Regions from separate parts of the Xanthobacter sp. 126 genome, predicted to be linked through region 2. Evidence: predicted binding sites of a transcription regulator. Region 2 holds the regulator's gene; each other region holds the start of a gene.
What was found. The regulator HrcA, encoded in region 2, represses chaperone genes, less so after heat shock. The targets are predictions, from matches to a motif close to GTTAGCACTCNCNNNNNGNGAGTGCTAAC.

Region 1 (5,688 bases), 4.4 Mb from region 2:
CGCGGATCACCGCGACACCGCCCGCGAGCTTGGCCAGACGCTCCTGGAGCTTCTCGCGGTCGTAGTCCGAGGAGGTCTCCTCGATCTGCGCCTTGATCTGGTTCACGCGGGCCTCGATGTCGGCCTTCTCGCCGACGCCGTCCACGATGGTGGTCTTTTCCTTCTCGAGGATGACCTTCTTGGCGCGGCCGAGCTGGGCGATGGTGACGTTCTCGAGCTTGATGCCGAGATCCTCGGAGATCACGGTGCCGCCGGTGAGGATGGCAATGTCCTCAAGCATCGCCTTGCGGCGATCACCGAAGCCGGGAGCCTTCACGGCCGCGACCTTCAGGCCACCGCGCAGCTTGTTGACCACGAGGGTGGCGAGCGCCTCGCCTTCCACGTCCTCGGCGATGATGACGAGGGGACGGCCGGTCTGCACCACGGCCTCGAGGACCGGCAGGATCGGCTGGAGGCCGGAGAGCTTCTTGTCGAAGATGAGCAGGAAGGGCTCTTCCAGGTCGGCGATCATCTTCTCCGCATTCGTGATGAAATAGGGAGAGAGATAGCCGCGGTCGAACTGCATGCCCTCGACCACTTCGAGCTCGGTCTCGGCGGTCTTGGCTTCCTCGACGGTGATGACGCCCTCGTTGCCCACGCGCTGCATGGCGCCGGCGATCATCTCGCCGATGGAGGCATCGCCGTTGGCGGAGATGGTGCCGACCTGCGCGACTTCCGCGGAGGAGGAGACCTTCTTGGCGCGGGCGCGGATGTCGGCGATGGCCGCGGCGACGGCGAGGTCGATGCCGCGCTTCAGGTCCATCGGGTTCATGCCGGCGGCGACCGACTTGGCGCCTTCCTTCACGATGGCCTGGGCCAGAACGGTGGCGGTGGTGGTGCCGTCGCCGGCGAGGTCGTTGGTCTTGGAGGCGACCTCACGCACGAGCTGGGCGCCGAGGTTCTCGAACTTGTCCTCGAGCTCGATCTCCTTGGCCACCGACACACCGTCCTTGGTGATGCGGGGGGCGCCGAAGCTCTTCTCGATGACCACGTTGCGGCCCTTGGGGCCGAGGGTCACCTTCACCGCATTGGCGAGGATGTCGACGCCGCGCAGCAGCTTCTCGCGCGCGTCCGAGGAGAACTTTACTTCTTTGGCAGCCATAACGGCCTCCTTGTGATTCTGTTTCGGTGGACCGGCTCAGAAGCGCGGACGCATCACTTGGCGATGACGCCGAGGATGTCGCTTTCCTTCATGATGAGCAGGTCCTGGCCGTCGATCTTGACCTCGGTGCCGGACCACTTGCCGAACAGCACGCGGTCGCCGGCCTGCACGTCGAGCGGGACGAGCTTGCCGCTCTCGTCACGGGCACCGGCGCCCACCGCGATCACCTCGCCCTCCTGGGGCTTTTCCTTGGCGGTGTCGGGGATGATGATGCCGCCGGCGGTCTTCTGCTCGGCTTCGATGCGCTTGACGACCACGCGGTCGTGCAGAGGACGGAAGGACATGGGTCGTTACCTCTTCGGGGGGAGCGCGAGCCTTGGCCCGCCGTTCTGGCACTCCCGAATGAAGAGTGCCAAGCTCGTCGCGGAGATAAGGGCGCGCCCGGCGAACGTCAAGGCGCGCTGCAGCAATCGGTGGGCTAGCAAAGCGGTAACGAGCCGTGGGATAAGCTGTTCAGGAGCTGAGGCTTGACGGCGGGCGGGGGCGATGCGGACGGCATCGACGTCGACGGCGCAAGCCTTTATGGTCAGGCGACTGCCTGGGTGGTCGCATTCTTGTTCCAGGCGGCGGGAGGCCTCGGAAAGCACATGACGAAGATGGTTGCGGGATCCAAGTCTGCTTTCGAGCGATCTGTGTTCGGGCGGTCCGCGTTCGGATGGACGGCCTTCGGGCGGCCGCGCGCCGCGCTGGCCGGCGCTGCCCTTGCCGTGCTGGCCCTCGGCCTCGCCGGCTGCGAGACCACCCCTTCCGCGCCCCCGCCGGCCGCGCGCCCGGTCTTTACCAGCCCGATCCCGCCCGACCGGCTCGTCGGCCGCTGGGGCCTCGCCGCCTATCACCGGCCGGACGACGCCACCCGCACCGAGGCCCAGGCCAAGGCCTCCTGCGGCAACCAGCCCTATGTCATTACCGCCGGCACCAATGGCGGCGTGATGATGTATCTCGCCGACGACAACAAGCTGACCGAGCTGGTCTCCAAGCAGGTGGGCAACGGCCCGGTCTATATCGGCCCGCCCGACGACCCGGCCGGCGGCGAGCGCGACCGTCAGGTGGTGCGCTTCGACAACAACATCCTGGTGCTGAAGTTCGTCGATCCGGAAGTGGCCAAGCGCTACGGCACCATGGTCTACGTGCGCTGCTCGTGACCTGAGGGGCCGCGCGCCCCTCTTCTGCGCCGGAGGCTCACCGCCCGAAGGCAGCAAAAAAACCCAAGCATGGCTCAGCGCCCGAGGGCGCTGAGCATGGCGGACCCGCGGTTGGTGGGGTCGAACACGTGCAGGCCCAGTTCCTCGGCCAGTTCCCGGAAGGCGGCGATGCCGCGCACGGAATTGCCGCGCCCGTCGAGCCGCGGTGAATAGGTGGCGATGCCGAGCTGGCGGTTGACCACCCCGAGGATGCCGCCGCCCACCCCGCTCTTGGCCGGCACGCCCACGTCGAACGCCCAGTTGCCGGCGAAATTGTACATTCCGCAGGTGAACATCACGGCCAGCGTGGCACGCACCGCGTCCACCGCGAAAGCCGTCGTGCCGGTGAGCGGGTTCTCGCCGATATTGGCCAGCGTCGCCCCCATGCGGGCGAGGTCGCTGGCCGTCACCAGAATGGAGCACTGGCGGAAATAGAGGTCCAGCGTCGCGTCCACCCCGGCGGTGAGGGTGCCGGCGCTGGTGAGGAGGTGCGCGATGCCGCGGTTGCGGTGGGCCGTCTCCGCCTCCGAGCGGAACACCGCCTCGTCCACCGCGAGCCGCCGCCCCGCCGCCGCTGAAAAGCGATCCAGCACGAACTCCAGCGCCTCGGCGCCGAGATGCTCCACCAGCAGGCCGGAAACGGTGATGGCCCCGGCATTCACCATGGGGTTGAAGGGCCGGTTGGTCTTGGCATCGAAGACTATGGCGTTGAAGGCGTCGCCCGAGGGCTCCACCCCGACGCGGGAGAGCACCTTTTCGCGGCCGGCCACTTCGAGGGCGAGACAGAAGGCAAATGCCTTCGAAATCGACTGGATGGTGAACGCCACGTCGGCATCCCCCACCGAGACCACTTCTCCCTCCACCGAAACGGCGGCGATGCCGAAGCGGTCCGGGTCCACCAGCGCCAGCTCGGGAATGTAGTCGGCGAGGGCGCCGGAGATATCGGTGCGGCTGCGCTCATAGGTGTGGCGCACCACCGTCTCCAGACCGTAGCCGGCCGGCACCGCGGGAGCCGCGTGCGGGCTCGCATCCATCTCTTCCCCCTTGCCGACCACAGGCATGGACCAGGCGGCCGCGTCCCGGTGAGCAAAGCACAAGCCGTGCCACAGCGGCCCGCCCGACCCGTCCAGTCCGTTGCGCCGCAAGGAGGAAACCGCATCAGCTGGAATTAGTCTATTTCTAGTCTTGGTGCAGATCAGAACAGTTATCGTTTTGAGACAATCCAATATTATCCGACCTCGGCCCCTGCATATTGCCCCTGCGGTATCTGCTTAATAAAAGAGAATGAAGTATTCTCAATTGCGTCGAGCCCCGCGATGCCCGTCTTTGCACCTCATCCGTACGATCATCGCCGCCAGAACAAGGGCTCCCTGGGTCGCAAAAGCCGGCATAGTCTCGCCGGGAAACCGTTCACGACCATCGCGCTTACGGCCAGATCTCTGCTCACCACATCCGCTTTGATCGTGCCCGTCAGCTTCGGCACGGCACAGGCGCAGGAGGCGGCGCCGTCCGTCGCGTTGCCCACCGTGAACGTCGAGGGCGTGGCCGAGACCGCCTGGGGGCCGGTGGACGGCTATGTGGCCACGCGCTCAGCCGCCGGCACCAAGACAGACACGCCGCTCATCGAGACCCCGCGCTCCATCTCGGTGGTCACGCGGCAGGAGATGGACGACCGGGCGGTGCAGAACGTGGTGGACGCCGTGTCCTACACCGCAGGCGTGCTCACCGGCGCCTACGGGTATGATCCGCGGTTCGACGACATCTACATCCGCGGCTTCGCCGTAACCTCGCGGGGCGACTTCCGCGACGGCCTGTCCCAATTCTCCGGCAATTTCGCCTATTGGCGCACCGACCCCTCCGGCCTCGAGCGCATCGACGTCATCAAGGGACCGGCCGGCGTGCTCTACGGCCAGACCGTGCCGGGCGGCCTCATCAACCGCATCTCCAAGATGCCGGTGGACAAGACCTTCGCGGAAGTGGAGGCGCAGCTCGGCGACCCGGCCTGGTCGCAGGCCGCGTTCGATGTGGGCGGCCGGGCCAATGCGGACGGCAGCGTGCTCTACCGCCTCACCGGCCTCGCCCGGGCGGCCGACGGCACCGTGAGCTACACCACCAACAACGCCCTCTACCTCGCCCCGTCGGTGACGTTCCAGAACGACACCACGCGCCTCACCATCCTCGCCAACGTGCTGGACAGCCGGGTGCCGTCCAACACCCAGTATTGGCAGACCCCCACCACGCTCACCCGCATCCCCATGGGGACTACCTACAACTCCATCCAGCAGGCCCAGGAGCAGATCGGCTATATGCTGGAGCACGCCTTCAACGACGTGTGGAGCGCCAAGCAGAACGTCCGCTACGGCCACATCGACAACCAAAGCCTGTGGATGGACGCCAACGGCGTCGTGACCGGCCCGCTCATCTCCATGACGGCGGCCAACTACATCGAGACCGTGGACAGCTTCCAGGCCGACAACCAGTTGCAGGCCAAGTTCACCACCGGCCCGCTGGAGCACAAGGTGCTCGGAGGCGTCGACTATCTGTGGGCCAACAGCGATTACGGATATGGCGAGGGTCCGGGCGGGACCGTCAACATCTTCAATCCGGACGCGCCCAACCTGCTCGTCACGCCGGCGATCACCGGCACCTACGGCGCCGGCATCAGCCAGGTCGGCCTCTATGTCCAGGACCAGGTGACGCTCGGCGGCTGGCATCTCGTCCTCGGCGGACGGCAGGACTTCGCCTCCACAAGCCAGAGCACCGCCGGGATCGACACCGCCAGCCGCGACGACCAGGCCTTCACTTGGCAGGCGGGCCTCCTCTACGAATTCGCCAACGGCGTCTCGCCCTATGTGAGCTATGCTACCTCCTTCCTGCCCTCCATCAATGTGGACGCCAGCGGCAAGCTGCTGGAGCCCTCCACCGGCGAGCAGTACGAGGCGGGCGTGAAGTATCAGCCCAAGGGCGGGCGCAGCTTCTTCACCTTGTCGGCCTACCAGATCACCCAGAGCAATTATGCGGTGCCCGACCCGGTGAGCTTCAATTACCTCCCCATCGGGAATGTCCGCGTGCGGGGCTTCGAGGCGGAGGCGCTGATGGAGCTGGCGCAGGGACTGGACCTCACCGCGGCCTACACCTTCACCCAGGGCAAGATCATCGACAGCCTGGAGCTGAACACCATCGGCAACACGCCACCCAACATGCCGGCGCACATCGCCTCGCTCTGGGCCAAGTACACCGTGCAGGACGGGGCGTGGAAGGGCTTCGGCGTGGGTGCCGGCATCCGCTACATCGGGCCGTTCTTCT
Region 2 (5,688 bases):
CACGACGGCCACCACCGGCTTCTTGGCAGCGAGGCGGCGCAGCGCGTCGTACAATTGCTCGGAGCCCGTAACGGTGCCGCCGGGGCTGTCGATGGAGAGGATCACGGCGCTGGCGCGGGAGCGTCCGATCTCCTCCAGAAGCTCCACCCGCTCGCGATCGTTGCGAATGATGCCGCCGATCATGATCCGCGCCACATGGGGCGAGGAGGCTGGTATGTCGCGGCCGAGCAGGGCCGACAGGCCCACCGCCACGGCGGCGACGACGCCGAGCACCCCGAGCACGCGCCAGAATGTGACCTTCCGCCGGAGGCGGCGGCGTTCGACGATCTGGTCGGCATCCAGCGACATGGTGCGCGTTCCTCGGCAGGCAGTCCCAAGCCCCACGCGGACTTAAGCAGGCGGCACGGCGTTGGCAAGCGTTCCCGCGTGGCGAACCTAACCCGCCAGCGCGGCGATCACGGCGTTGAGGACCGGAAATCCAGCGGCGGTCACGCACAGCCGTCCGGCATTGAGCGCCACCAGCCCTTCCCCCTCCAGCGTGGCGAGGCGTTCCGGATCGACGCGGCCGCCGAGGCGGGCATGGCGGGCGAGGTCCAAGCCTTCCTTCAAGCGCAGGCCCATGAGCAGCATTTCGTCAGCCTGCTCGGCTGCCGACAGCGTCTCGTCGGAAATGATGCCGTGCCCGTCCGCCTCCACCCGCTTCAGCCACGCTTCCGGCGACCGCTCGGTGAATGTGGCATGGCGGATGTTGCCCGACACCAGCCGCCCATGGGCTCCGGCACCAATGCCGGCGTAAGTGCCATAGCGCCAGTAGACGAGATTGTGCCGCGCCTCGGCACCCGGCCGGGCATGGTTGGAAACCTCGTAGGCGGGAAGGCCAGCCTGCGCCGTCACCTCCTGCGTCACGTCCCACAGGGCGCGGGACAGATCATCGTCGGGAAGAATGAGCTTTCCGGCGCCGTACAGCCGCTCGAACGGCGTGCCCGGCTCAATGGTGAGTTGGTAGAGGGACAGATGCTCGCAGCCCTCACCGAGCGCGCGCCACAGTTCCGCCGCCCAGGCGTCCGGTGTCTGGCGCGGGCGGGCATAGATGAGATCGAAGGAGACGCGATCGAAGGCCCGGCGCGCAATGGCGACGGCAGCCAGCGCCTCCGCCACCGAATGCATCCGCCCGAGCCCCTGAAGGTCCGCATCGTCCAGCGCCTGCACGCCGAGGGAGACGCGGTTGACCCCCGCTGCCCGGTAGCCGTGGAACCGCTCCGCCTCCACGGAGGTCGGGTTCGCCTCCAGTGTTACCTCGGCATCGGCGGTGAGCGGCCAAGCCTCGTTGATGGCCTCCAGTATCGCGCCCACAGTGGCGGGGGCCATGAGGGAGGGCGTACCGCCGCCGAAAAAGACCGTCTGCGCCCTCTGCGGTCCCGACAGCGCCCGCGCGTGTGCGATCTCGCGCCGGAAGGCCACGATAAAGCGCGCCTCGTCCGGCGGCACGAGCCGGACGTGGCTGTTGAAGTCGCAATAGGGGCATTTGGCCTTGCAGAATGGCCAATGGACGTAGACCCCGAAGCCGCCATCCGCATCTGTGGCGCCCCCGCCCCCGAACGGGAGAGGGTGCGCCGGAGCGTTCACGGAGCGCGCCGTGTTCAAGATCGTCGTCACCCCTTCAGGCACGCCTTCGAGAGCTTCAGGAAGGCGCGGGCACGATGGGAGAGCCCGAAGCCCTTGGGCGGCATGCCGTGCTTCTCGTCGGCCGTCATCTCGGCGAAGGTCTTCACATGGCCCTCGGGGAGGAACATGGGGTCGTAGCCGAACCCCTTGGCGCCACGGGGCGGCCAAACGAGGGTGCCGTCGATGGTGCCCTCGAACTCCTCCAGATGCCCGTCCGGCCAAGCGATGCAGAGCGCCGAGACGAAGCGGGCATGGCGCTGCGCCGGATCGGTGGCGCCGACCCTCTGCAGTTCCGCCTCCACCTTCTCCATGGCCATCTCGAAATCGCGATCCGGACCGGCCCAGCGGGCGGTATGGATGCCCGGCGCCCCGCCGAGGGCATCGATCACGAGGCCGCTGTCGTCGGCAAACGCCGGAAGCTGGGCGGCGTTGGCCGCCGCCACAGCCTTCAGGCGGGCGTTTCCCTCAAAGGTTGTCTCGGTCTCCTCCGGCTCGGGCAGACCGAACTCGCCGGCGGAGACGGCCTCCACCCCGTGAGGCTCCAGCAGCATCTTCATCTCGATGAGCTTGCCGGGATTGTGGGTGGCCACCACCAGCCGGCCGGTGAGCTGACGCGCCATCAGCCGATCGCCAGCTTCTGGAGGGAGACGAGCTGATCCACGCCCGAGCGGGCCAGCGACAGCAGCGAGAGCAGTTCGTCCTGGGTGAAGGGCGTCTTTTCCGCCGTGCCCTGGATTTCCACGATGCCACCAGTTCCGGTCATGACGAAATTGGCATCGGTCTCGGCCACCGAATCCTCGGCATAATCGAGGTCGAGCACGGGCGTGCCCTCGTAGATGCCGCAGGAGACCGCCGCCACGTGCTGCTTGAGCGGCATCTCCTTGATCATGGAGCGGGACTTCATCCAGCTCAGGCAATCATGAAGCGCGATCCAGGCGCCGGTGATGGAGGCGGTGCGGGTGCCGCCGTCGGCCTGGAGCACGTCGCAGTCGATGGTGATCTGCTTCTCTCCCATCGCAACGAGATCCGTGACCGAGCGGAGCGAACGCCCGATCAGGCGCTGGATCTCCTGGGTGCGGCCGGACTGCTTGCCGGTGGTGGATTCGCGCCGGGTGCGGTCGTGGGTGGCGCGGGGCAGCATGGAATATTCCGCCGTCACCCAGCCGCGTCCCTGGCCCTTCAGCCACGGCGGCAGGCGCTCCTCCAGCGTCGCGGAGACGAGAACGTGGGTGTCGCCGAACTTCACGAGGCAGGAGCCTTCCGCGTGGCGCATCACGCCCCGTTCAAAGGACACCGCGCGCATCTCGTCGGGGGCGCGCTTGCTGGGCCGCATAATGGATACCTCTTTGTGCGTCATGGGCGCTCCTTTTAGAGCGCCGCGCGCCGGGAGGAAAGCAAGGGTGGTAGGAGCCCCCGCGTGGCGCTTGAACCCGGCCCCGGCGAGGGACACATTAGAGCGAGCGAAATCCTTTGCTCCGAAGGCTGAACCCGTGGCGCTCGATCCGTTCCTGCCCCTCTCGACTGGCGGCCTCGCGCAGATCGATCAGCGTTCGCGCGAGATTTTCCGCCAGATCGTGGAGAGTTACCTCGCCACCGGTGAGCCGGTGGGCTCGCGCAACATCGCCCGCTTGATCCCCATGACCCTTTCCCCCGCCTCGGTCCGCAACGTGATGGCGGACCTCGAGGCGGCCGGGCTGATCTATGCCCCCCATACCAGCGCCGGGCGCCTGCCCACCGAGCGCGGCCTGCGCTTCTTCGTCGATGCACTCATGGAGGTGGGCGACGTCAACGAGCGTGACCGGGCCAATATCGAAACGCAGGTACTCGCCGCCGCACGCACCACCACGGTGGAAGGCGTTCTGCAGGAAGCCTCCGCTTTGCTCTCGGGCCTCGCCCGCGGCGCCGGGGTCGTCACCGCCACCAAGACCGACCCCCGCCTCAAGCATGTGGAATTCGTGCCGCTGGAACCGGGCCGCGCCCTCGTCATCCTCGTATCGGAGGATGGGCAGGTGGAAAACCGCGCGCTCGCCCTTCCGCCTGGCTTGCCGACCTCCGCCCTCACCGAGGCCACCAATTTCCTCAATGCCCACATCCGCGGACGCACCCTCTCCGACGCCCGGCAGGAGATGGAGAGCCTGCTCGCCGAGATCAACCGCGACCTCGACACCCTGACCGCCCGCGTGGTGGAGGCGGGGCTCGCCTCCTGGTCCGGCGACGGGCCGGGCGAGCGGACCCTCATTGTGCGCGGTCAGGCGAAGCTGCTGGAGGATCTCAGGGCGCTGGAGGATCTGGAGCGCATCCGCCTGCTGTTCGACGATCTCGAGACCAAGCGCGAGGTCTCGGAACTGCTCGGCCGGGCGGAAGAGGCGCAGGCGCTGCGCATCTTCATCGGCTCGGAGAACCGGCTGTTCTCCCTTTCCGGCTCCTCCACCATCGTCGCGCCCTACCGCGATGGGCAGGGACGCGTCTTGGGCGTGCTGGGTGTCATCGGCCCGACGCGGCTCAATTACGGCCGCATCGTCCCCATGGTGGACTTCACCGCCCGCCTCGTGAGCCGTGTGCTTGGCGCACCGGGTGCAGACGCTGCGTGAGGAAAGCGGCGCCTTGGTACCTTGCGCTCAACCTCAAGCTGTCCGATTTTGCATCGCACGAGATCAAGCTGGTTCCTGGGGGCAGACGCTTGCCGAGGTCGATCACTCAGTACCGAGTATTCATCGCGTCACCCGGCGGCCTTGAAGCCGAACGCCGATGCTTTCGAGAGCGGCTGGAGAAGTGCTCCCGGTCGCACGGCGAGCAACACGAGGTTCAGTTCCACCCGGTTGGGTGGGAGGACACGCTTGGCGGGGCCGGGCGCCCGCAGGAGCAGATCAACGAAGACCTCAGACAATGCGACTACGCATTGTTCATTCTCCATGACCGCTGGGGCAGTCCGACCGGCAACGGACATACATCCGGCACTGAAGAAGAGTGGAATCTGGCGGAGCAGCTGTACACCGATAAAAAGATCAGGAACATTATCCTCTGCTTTAAGGTAGTTGACCCGTCCAGGCTGAGAGACCCTGGGGAACAGCTGAAATCTGTAGTGGCATTCAAGCAAAAAATTGAATCTGATCGCAAGTATCTTTTCAAGTCGTTCCAGACAATCGACGAGTTTGGCGAGTTGATCGATAGCCATCTGGCCCGATGGCTCAAGGAGCACGTCAGCCCCTCGCATCGCCTCTCAACAGATCCACTTATTTCCCTTGAGCGTGCGCCGGCTGTCGTGGGGAGCGCCGCCGCCGAGCCAGGCCAACCCGGCTTTGCCTTCTGGTTCGCCGAAGCAAAGCGGATCAAGGAAGAGGAAGCGCCAGACCATGCCGGCGTCCTGTTCTGCGCCACCAAGGCTCAGGCAGCGGCATCCTCGGATTTCGAGTGGACGCAAGCCATGCACGCGAAAGCATTCGCCTTGTACGATTTGGGCAGATTGGAGGAAGCAGCCATAGCATTCGGTGCAATCGCAGACCGACTTATGGATGCGCCCGATACGGATCTGAAGACGAGGCATGCGAGGGCACTCTTCAACAAAGGCGTCGCGCTCGGTGCTATAGATCGCGGCGCAGAGGCAATCGCCGCCTATGACGATTTGATTGACCGCTTCGCTGACGATCCCGCGCCAGCCCTGCGCGCGCAGGTCGCCAAGGCACTCATCAACAAGGGCGTCACGCTCGGCGCGCTGGACCGCGCGACTGAAGAAATCGCCGCCTATGACGATCTAATCCTTCGCTTCGCCGACGATCCCGCGCCGGCCCTCCGAGAGCAGGTCGGCAGGGGGATTTTCAACAAAGGCTTCACGCTCGGCTCGCTGGACCGCAACGCAGAGGAAATCGCCGCCTATGACGATCTGATCGCTCGCTTTGCCGATGATCCCGTGCCGGCCCTCCGAGAGCAGGTCGGGAATGCACTCTTCAACAAGGGCGTCACGCTCAGTGCGCTGGACCGCGACCCCGAGGCAATCGCGGCATATGACGATTTGATCGCGCGCTT
Region 3 (5,688 bases), 2.3 Mb from region 2:
GTTCATCACCTCCATCACGTCGCCATAGGGCACCGTCTTGTCGGCGCGCACGAACACGCGCTGCTGGCGGTCAGTGTTGGTGCGCCCGTCCAGCATGGCGCCAAGGCCGGTGCGGGAGACGGGATCATCGCCCAGCGCCAGCGTGAGGTCCTTCTTGACGGAAAGGAACAGCGGCTTGTCCGGGCGCGGCTGCGGCTGAGCGTTGGAGGCGGGCAGGTCCACCTTCACGTCCACCGTGGCAAGGGGCGCCGCCACCATGAAGATGATGAGCAGCACCAGCATCACGTCGATGAACGGCGTGACATTGATCTCGTGGTTTTCGGCGAGGTCGTCCCCGCCATGATCGAGCTTGGCGGCCATGGGTGCTCACTCCGCGGCGGTGCGCAGGCGCGGGGCCTCCACCTCGGCCGCGGCGCGGTCGAGGTCGCGGGAGAGATGGCGCATCACCTCGGCGGACGTGTCGGCAAGGTTCGCCTTGTAGGCAGCGATGGCGCGGGCGAACACATTGTAGATCACCACCGCCGGGATGGCCGCGACGAGGCCGATGGCGGTGGCGAGCAGCGCTTCAGCGATGCCGGGCGCGACCACCGCGAGATTGGTGGTCTGCGCCTTCGAGATGCCGATGAACGAATTCATGATGCCCCACACGGTGCCGAACAAGCCCACGAAGGGCGCCGTGGCGCCGATGGTGGCGAGCACGCCGGTGCCGGCGGTCATGCGCCGGCCGGCCTTGGCCTCGATGCGCGAGAGGGCGATTGCGACGCGCTCCTTGATACCGTCCACAGGCAGGCCGGCGGATGCGTGCCACTCGGCGAGCGCGGCACGCACGGTGGCGGTGGCCGGGCTATTGGCCTTGGGCATCTCGGCCGCAGCATCGGACAGGGTGACGGCACCGCGGAGCGCCTTCAGCGTGCGGGAGACCGCGCGGCGGGCGAACAGCAGTTCGATGGATTTCGCGAACCACACGCTCCAGGTGAGGACGGAGGCGAAGGCGAGGCCCAGCATCACCGCCTTCACCACCATGTCAGCGGCCATGAACATGCCCCAGGGGGACAGGTCATGGGGCAGACGTGCGTCGGCGACGCTCTCGGGCGCCGGCACGGAGGGGGCAGACTCAACCGGCTTGGGTGCCCACGGAGCGGGCGCAAACTCGGCTGGAGCGGCGGCGGAAGGAGCGGCGGCGGAAGGGGGCGCCTCGGAAGGCGCGGTCGTCGAGGGCGCGGCCGTGGAAGGAATCGCAGCCGGGGTGGGCGCCACCGCGGCAGCAGGCGCCGCGTGCTGGTGCGTCTCGGCGGGAGGAGCCGGCTGCGCCAGAACGGCGGCAGGCCCTGAGGTCACGGCCAGCAACAGGCCCAGTGAAAGCACAGCCGCACCCCTGGGCGCCAGCGAAGAAGCACGGAAAACAGCACGCCCGGCAGACGTGCGCGAGATCAAGCGAACAGGCATCGCGCATCACCAATAATCAAAACGGACAGGCTGGCGATCCCTCCGCCGGGAATAGCTGGCTCGCGACCTTATACTCCCATTCGCTGCAGAAGCTAACCCGTGCCCCCCAACATTGTCGGCAAAGCCCTGTGATATAGAGTTATTTCAATCTGGCGCAGGGGAAACTCCAGTACCGGACGCCACCTGCCCCAACGTCAAATAACAGGCCGGACGCAAACGAAAACGGCCGGGCAAATGCCCGGCCGTTCCGTTCGCTCGCCACCCGCAAATGCCGGGCAGCGTCAGAGGCTTGCTTTACCTCAGAAGTCCATGCCGCCGCCCGAGCAAACCGGCTTGCCGGTTTGCTCCCTTCGCGCAAAGGGCCGGACGGCGCCAGAGGCTTCCTCGACCTCAGAAGTCCATGCCGCCGCCCGGCATGGCCGGGGCGGCCGGGCCGGACTTCTTCGGCAGTTCGGCGATGAGGGCCTCGGTGGTGATCAGCAGGCCGGCGATGGAAGCCGCGTCCTGCAGGGCGGTGCGCACGACCTTGGTGGGGTCGATGATGCCCGACTTCACCATGTCCACATATTCGCCGGTCTGGGCGTTGTAGCCGAAGGTGTAGTCGTCGGACTCGAGGATCTTGCCCACCACGACGGAGCCGTCGTCGCCGGCATTCTGCACGATCTGGCGGGCCGGGGCCTGGATGGCGCGGCGGACGATCTCGATGCCGGTCTTCTGGTCGGGGTTGTCGACCTTCAGGCCGTCCAGCACCTTGATGGAGCGCAGCAGGGCCACGCCGCCACCGGGGACGATGCCTTCTTCCACCGCAGCGCGGGTGGCGTGCAGGGCGTCGTCAACGCGGTCCTTCTTCTCCTTGACCTCGACCTCGGTCGAGCCGCCCACGCGCACCACGGCGACGCCGCCGGCGAGCTTGGCGAGGCGCTCCTGGGCCTTCTCGCGGTCATAGTCGGAGGTGGTGGTCTCGATCTGGGCGCGGATCTGGGCGATGCGCGCCTCGATGTCGGCCTTCTCACCGGCACCGTCGACGATCGTGGTGTTCTCCTTCTCGATCACCACCTTCTTGGCGCGGCCGAGCATGGAGAGGTTCACGCTGTCGAGCTTGATGCCGACTTCCTCGGAGATCACGGTGCCGCCGGTGAGGATGGCGATATCCTGCAGCATGGCCTTGCGGCGATCACCGAAGCCGGGCGCCTTCACGGCCGCGACCTTGAGGCCGCCGCGCAGCTTGTTGACCACGAGGGTGGCCAGCGCCTCGCCTTCCACGTCCTCGGCGATGATCAGCAGCGGACGGGCCGACTGCACCACCGCCTCGAGCACGGGCAGCAGCTCCTGCAGGCCGGCGAGCTTCTTCTCGTTGATGAGGATGTAGGGCTCCTCGAACTCGACGCGCATCTTCTCCGCATTGGTGATGAAGTACGGAGAGAGATAGCCGCGGTCGAACTGCATGCCTTCCACGACATCCAGCTCGGTCTCGGCGGTCTTGGCTTCCTCGACGGTGATGACACCCTCGTTGCCGACCTTCTTCATCGCCTCGGCGAGGAACTTGCCGACCTCGGCGTCGCCATTGGCGGAGATGGTGCCGACCTGGGCAATCTCGTCGTTGGACGTCACCTTGCGCGAGTTGGCGGCAAGATCCTTGACGATGGCGTCCACCGCGACGTCGATGCCGCGCTTCAGGTCCATCGGGTTCATGCCGGCGGCAACCGCCTTGGCGCCTTCCTTCACGATGGCCTGGGCCAGCACGGTGGCGGTGGTGGTGCCGTCGCCGGCGAGGTCGTTGGTCTTGGAGGCGACCTCACGCACGAGCTGGGCGCCGAGATTCTCGAACTTGTCCTCGAGCTCGATCTCCTTGGCCACCGACACACCGTCCTTGGTGATGCGGGGGGCGCCGAAGCTCTTCTCGATCACCACGTTGCGGCCCTTGGGGCCGAGCGTGACCTTCACGGCGTTGGCGAGGATGTCGACGCCGCGCAGAACCTTGTCGCGCGCGTCTACGGAGAATTTCACGTCCTTGGCAGCCATGTGGCGTGCTCCTTCAGATTGGGACGATTAAACGGGATGGCGAATGCCGCGGGATCGGGCGCCTGGGGCTGCCTCGGCCCTGCGACTGAAAATCAGGCCGCCTGAGTTCAGGCCGCTTTCTTGGCGCCGGCCGCGTTCTCGATGACGCCGAGGATGTCGCTCTCCTTCATGATGAGGAGATCCTGGCCGTCGATCTTCACTTCGGTGCCGGACCACTTGCCGAACAGCACGATGTCGCCAGCCTTGACGTCGAGCGCCACCAGTTCGCCCTTCTCGTTACGGGCGCCGGGACCGACCGCGACGACTTCGCCCTGCTGCGGCTTCTCCTTGGCGGTGTCGGGGATGATGATGCCGCCGGCCGACTTCTGCTCGGCCTCAATGCGCTTGACGACCACGCGGTCGTGCAGGGGACGGAAACCCATAGGGAAACCTCCGGTTCGATGTTGTCCATCGGGGTTGCCTGTTTTGAAGGCGCCGGGAACCCCTCCACCCGGCCCGACCGCGATCTAAGGGCGGGAAATTGGAGCCGCAAGGGGGCGGCTCAAAAAATTTAGCACTCAAGGGAACTGAGTGCCAGCAGCCCGTCTCCCTTCAGTTTGAGCGGAAGACGGGCGGCTCACCAGGCACGCACGGCGCGAGCCCGGGCGCGACCCGGCGCTGTCAGCAGTCCGGATCGAAGGCTGCTAGGGCATTGTTTTTGCAGACGGAAACCATTCTTTAGCCTTGGCCCCGGCAAAGTGTGTAGCCGACAATGAAGTGTCCGGTCCCGTCTTCCCCAGCCCTGTTGGCGGCGGGGCCGCGGATTGGAGGTGTGACCCATGGCTGCCAAGGTGTCGCGTGACTTCGTCCTGCAGATGGAAGGCTACGGCCTCGCCACGGCCGAGATCCTTTATCGCATGCCCGACCACCCCGGCCTGCTCCAGACCTTCCTCTGGCAGGACTACGACCTGTGCCCGCGCTTTCCGGAGCTGAACAAGTTCCTGGAATTCTGGCGACGCGAGATCGCGGGGCCGCTCCATTCCGTGCGCGTCGCCCATTCCGGCCTCATCAAGCCCGCCGAGTTGCGGTCCGTGGACGGAATGTTCCTTTTGAACTGATGTGGAGCAATCTCCCTGCGTCAGGGACTTTCCGTATCAGTCAACGGTCTTTATGGTTTCGATCGGGCGGTGAGGACATGCACGTCCCCGCGGGGGTGGGGCGTGCATGTCCGCTCAATTCCATGTGCGGCGTGATGGGAACAGCGCAGGCCTGACCCAGCGGAATTTTTGCGCCCCAGTGCCCTCCCGCTGCCGTTTTCCGGTTGTAGCTGAAGCGTCCATTCCATGAGGGCGCCTTGGATCACCGCACGCCACGAACCTCCGAACTCCTGGCCGCCGTGCTCGCCGCGCAGGAGGGGGATCAGGTCGCCATCGGCGATCTTGTGAACGCGCTGCGCAATCGCGCCTTCGGCATTCTCTTCCTCATCTTCGGCATACCCAACTGCATCCCCATGCCGCCGGGCATCCCGGTGGTGTGCGGCATCATCCTCGGCCTCATCGGCCTGCAGATGATGCTGGGCCGGCAGGAATTGTGGCTGCCGGCGTGGATCGCCCGCCGCACCTTCTCCCGCGCCATGCTGGAATCGATCGTCATCCGCTCTCGGCCGTGGATCGAGCGGTTCGAGCGCGTCTCCCGCCCCCGCTTCGAAGAGTTCGCCGGCCCCACGGCCCGGCGGATCGTGGGCGCGACCGTGGTGGTGCTGGGCTTCATCCTGTTGCTGCCCATCCCCTTCCTCGGCAATCTGCCACCGGGATTTGCCGTCTGCATCTTCGGCCTCGGCCTCGTGGAGCGGGACGGCCTCGTCATCCTCGCCGGCTTCGGGGCGACGATCCTCGGGCTGATGGTGACAGCGCTGATGAGTTGGGCCATCTACCAGGGCGCCATTGCCATCTTTTGAGACTTCCCCCCTCCATGCGTGTCGACGCCTTCGACTTCCACCTCCCCGAGGAGCGCATCGCCCTGCGCCCCGCCGAGCCGCGCGATACGGCGCGGATGCTCGTCGTCCGCCCCGGCGCCACGCCGGAGCTGGAGGACCGCATCGTGCGCGACCTGCCGGACTTCCTGCGGCCCGGCGATGCGGTGGTGGTGAACGACACCCGCGTCATCCCCGCCGCGCTGGAGGGCGTCCGCTCGCGCGAGGGCGGCTCGGACGTGGCGGTGGAGGCGAACCTCATCAAGCGT

Region 1: groES (co-chaperone GroES) is a predicted target of HrcA. The motif match lies at 1,530-1,558, and genes of this name have one in related genera.
Region 3: groES (co-chaperone GroES) is a predicted target of HrcA. The motif match lies at 4,018-4,046, and genes of this name have one in related genera.

The regions. Positions count from the first base shown of each region.
Region 1 covers NZ_JAFO01000001.1:5,082,138-5,087,825, forward strand. Annotated here, with positions in the region: gene groL (chaperonin GroEL) at 1-1,141, opposite strand, end outside; gene groES (co-chaperone GroES) at 1,195-1,485, opposite strand; gene XAN126_RS0124060 (hypothetical protein) at 1,789-2,343, shown strand; gene glsA (glutaminase A) at 2,418-3,416, opposite strand; gene XAN126_RS0124070 (TonB-dependent siderophore receptor) at 3,846-5,688, shown strand, end outside.
Region 2 covers NZ_JAFO01000001.1:658,919-664,606, reverse strand. Annotated here, with positions in the region: gene sppA (signal peptide peptidase SppA) at 1-348, opposite strand, end outside; gene hemW (radical SAM family heme chaperone HemW) at 436-1,626, opposite strand; gene rdgB (RdgB/HAM1 family non-canonical purine NTP pyrophosphatase) at 1,653-2,285, opposite strand; gene rph (ribonuclease PH) at 2,285-2,998, opposite strand; gene hrcA (heat-inducible transcriptional repressor HrcA) at 3,156-4,256, shown strand; gene XAN126_RS26785 (DUF4062 domain-containing protein) at 4,253-5,688, shown strand, end outside.
Region 3 covers NZ_JAFO01000001.1:2,973,043-2,978,730, forward strand. Annotated here, with positions in the region: gene exbD (TonB system transport protein ExbD) at 1-360, opposite strand, end outside; gene exbB (tonB-system energizer ExbB) at 367-1,446, opposite strand; gene groL (chaperonin GroEL) at 1,837-3,468, opposite strand; gene groES (co-chaperone GroES) at 3,576-3,890, opposite strand; gene XAN126_RS0114195 (usg protein) at 4,287-4,565, shown strand; gene XAN126_RS0114200 (exopolysaccharide biosynthesis protein) at 4,802-5,404, shown strand; gene queA (tRNA preQ1(34) S-adenosylmethionine ribosyltransferase-isomerase QueA) at 5,419-5,688, shown strand, end outside.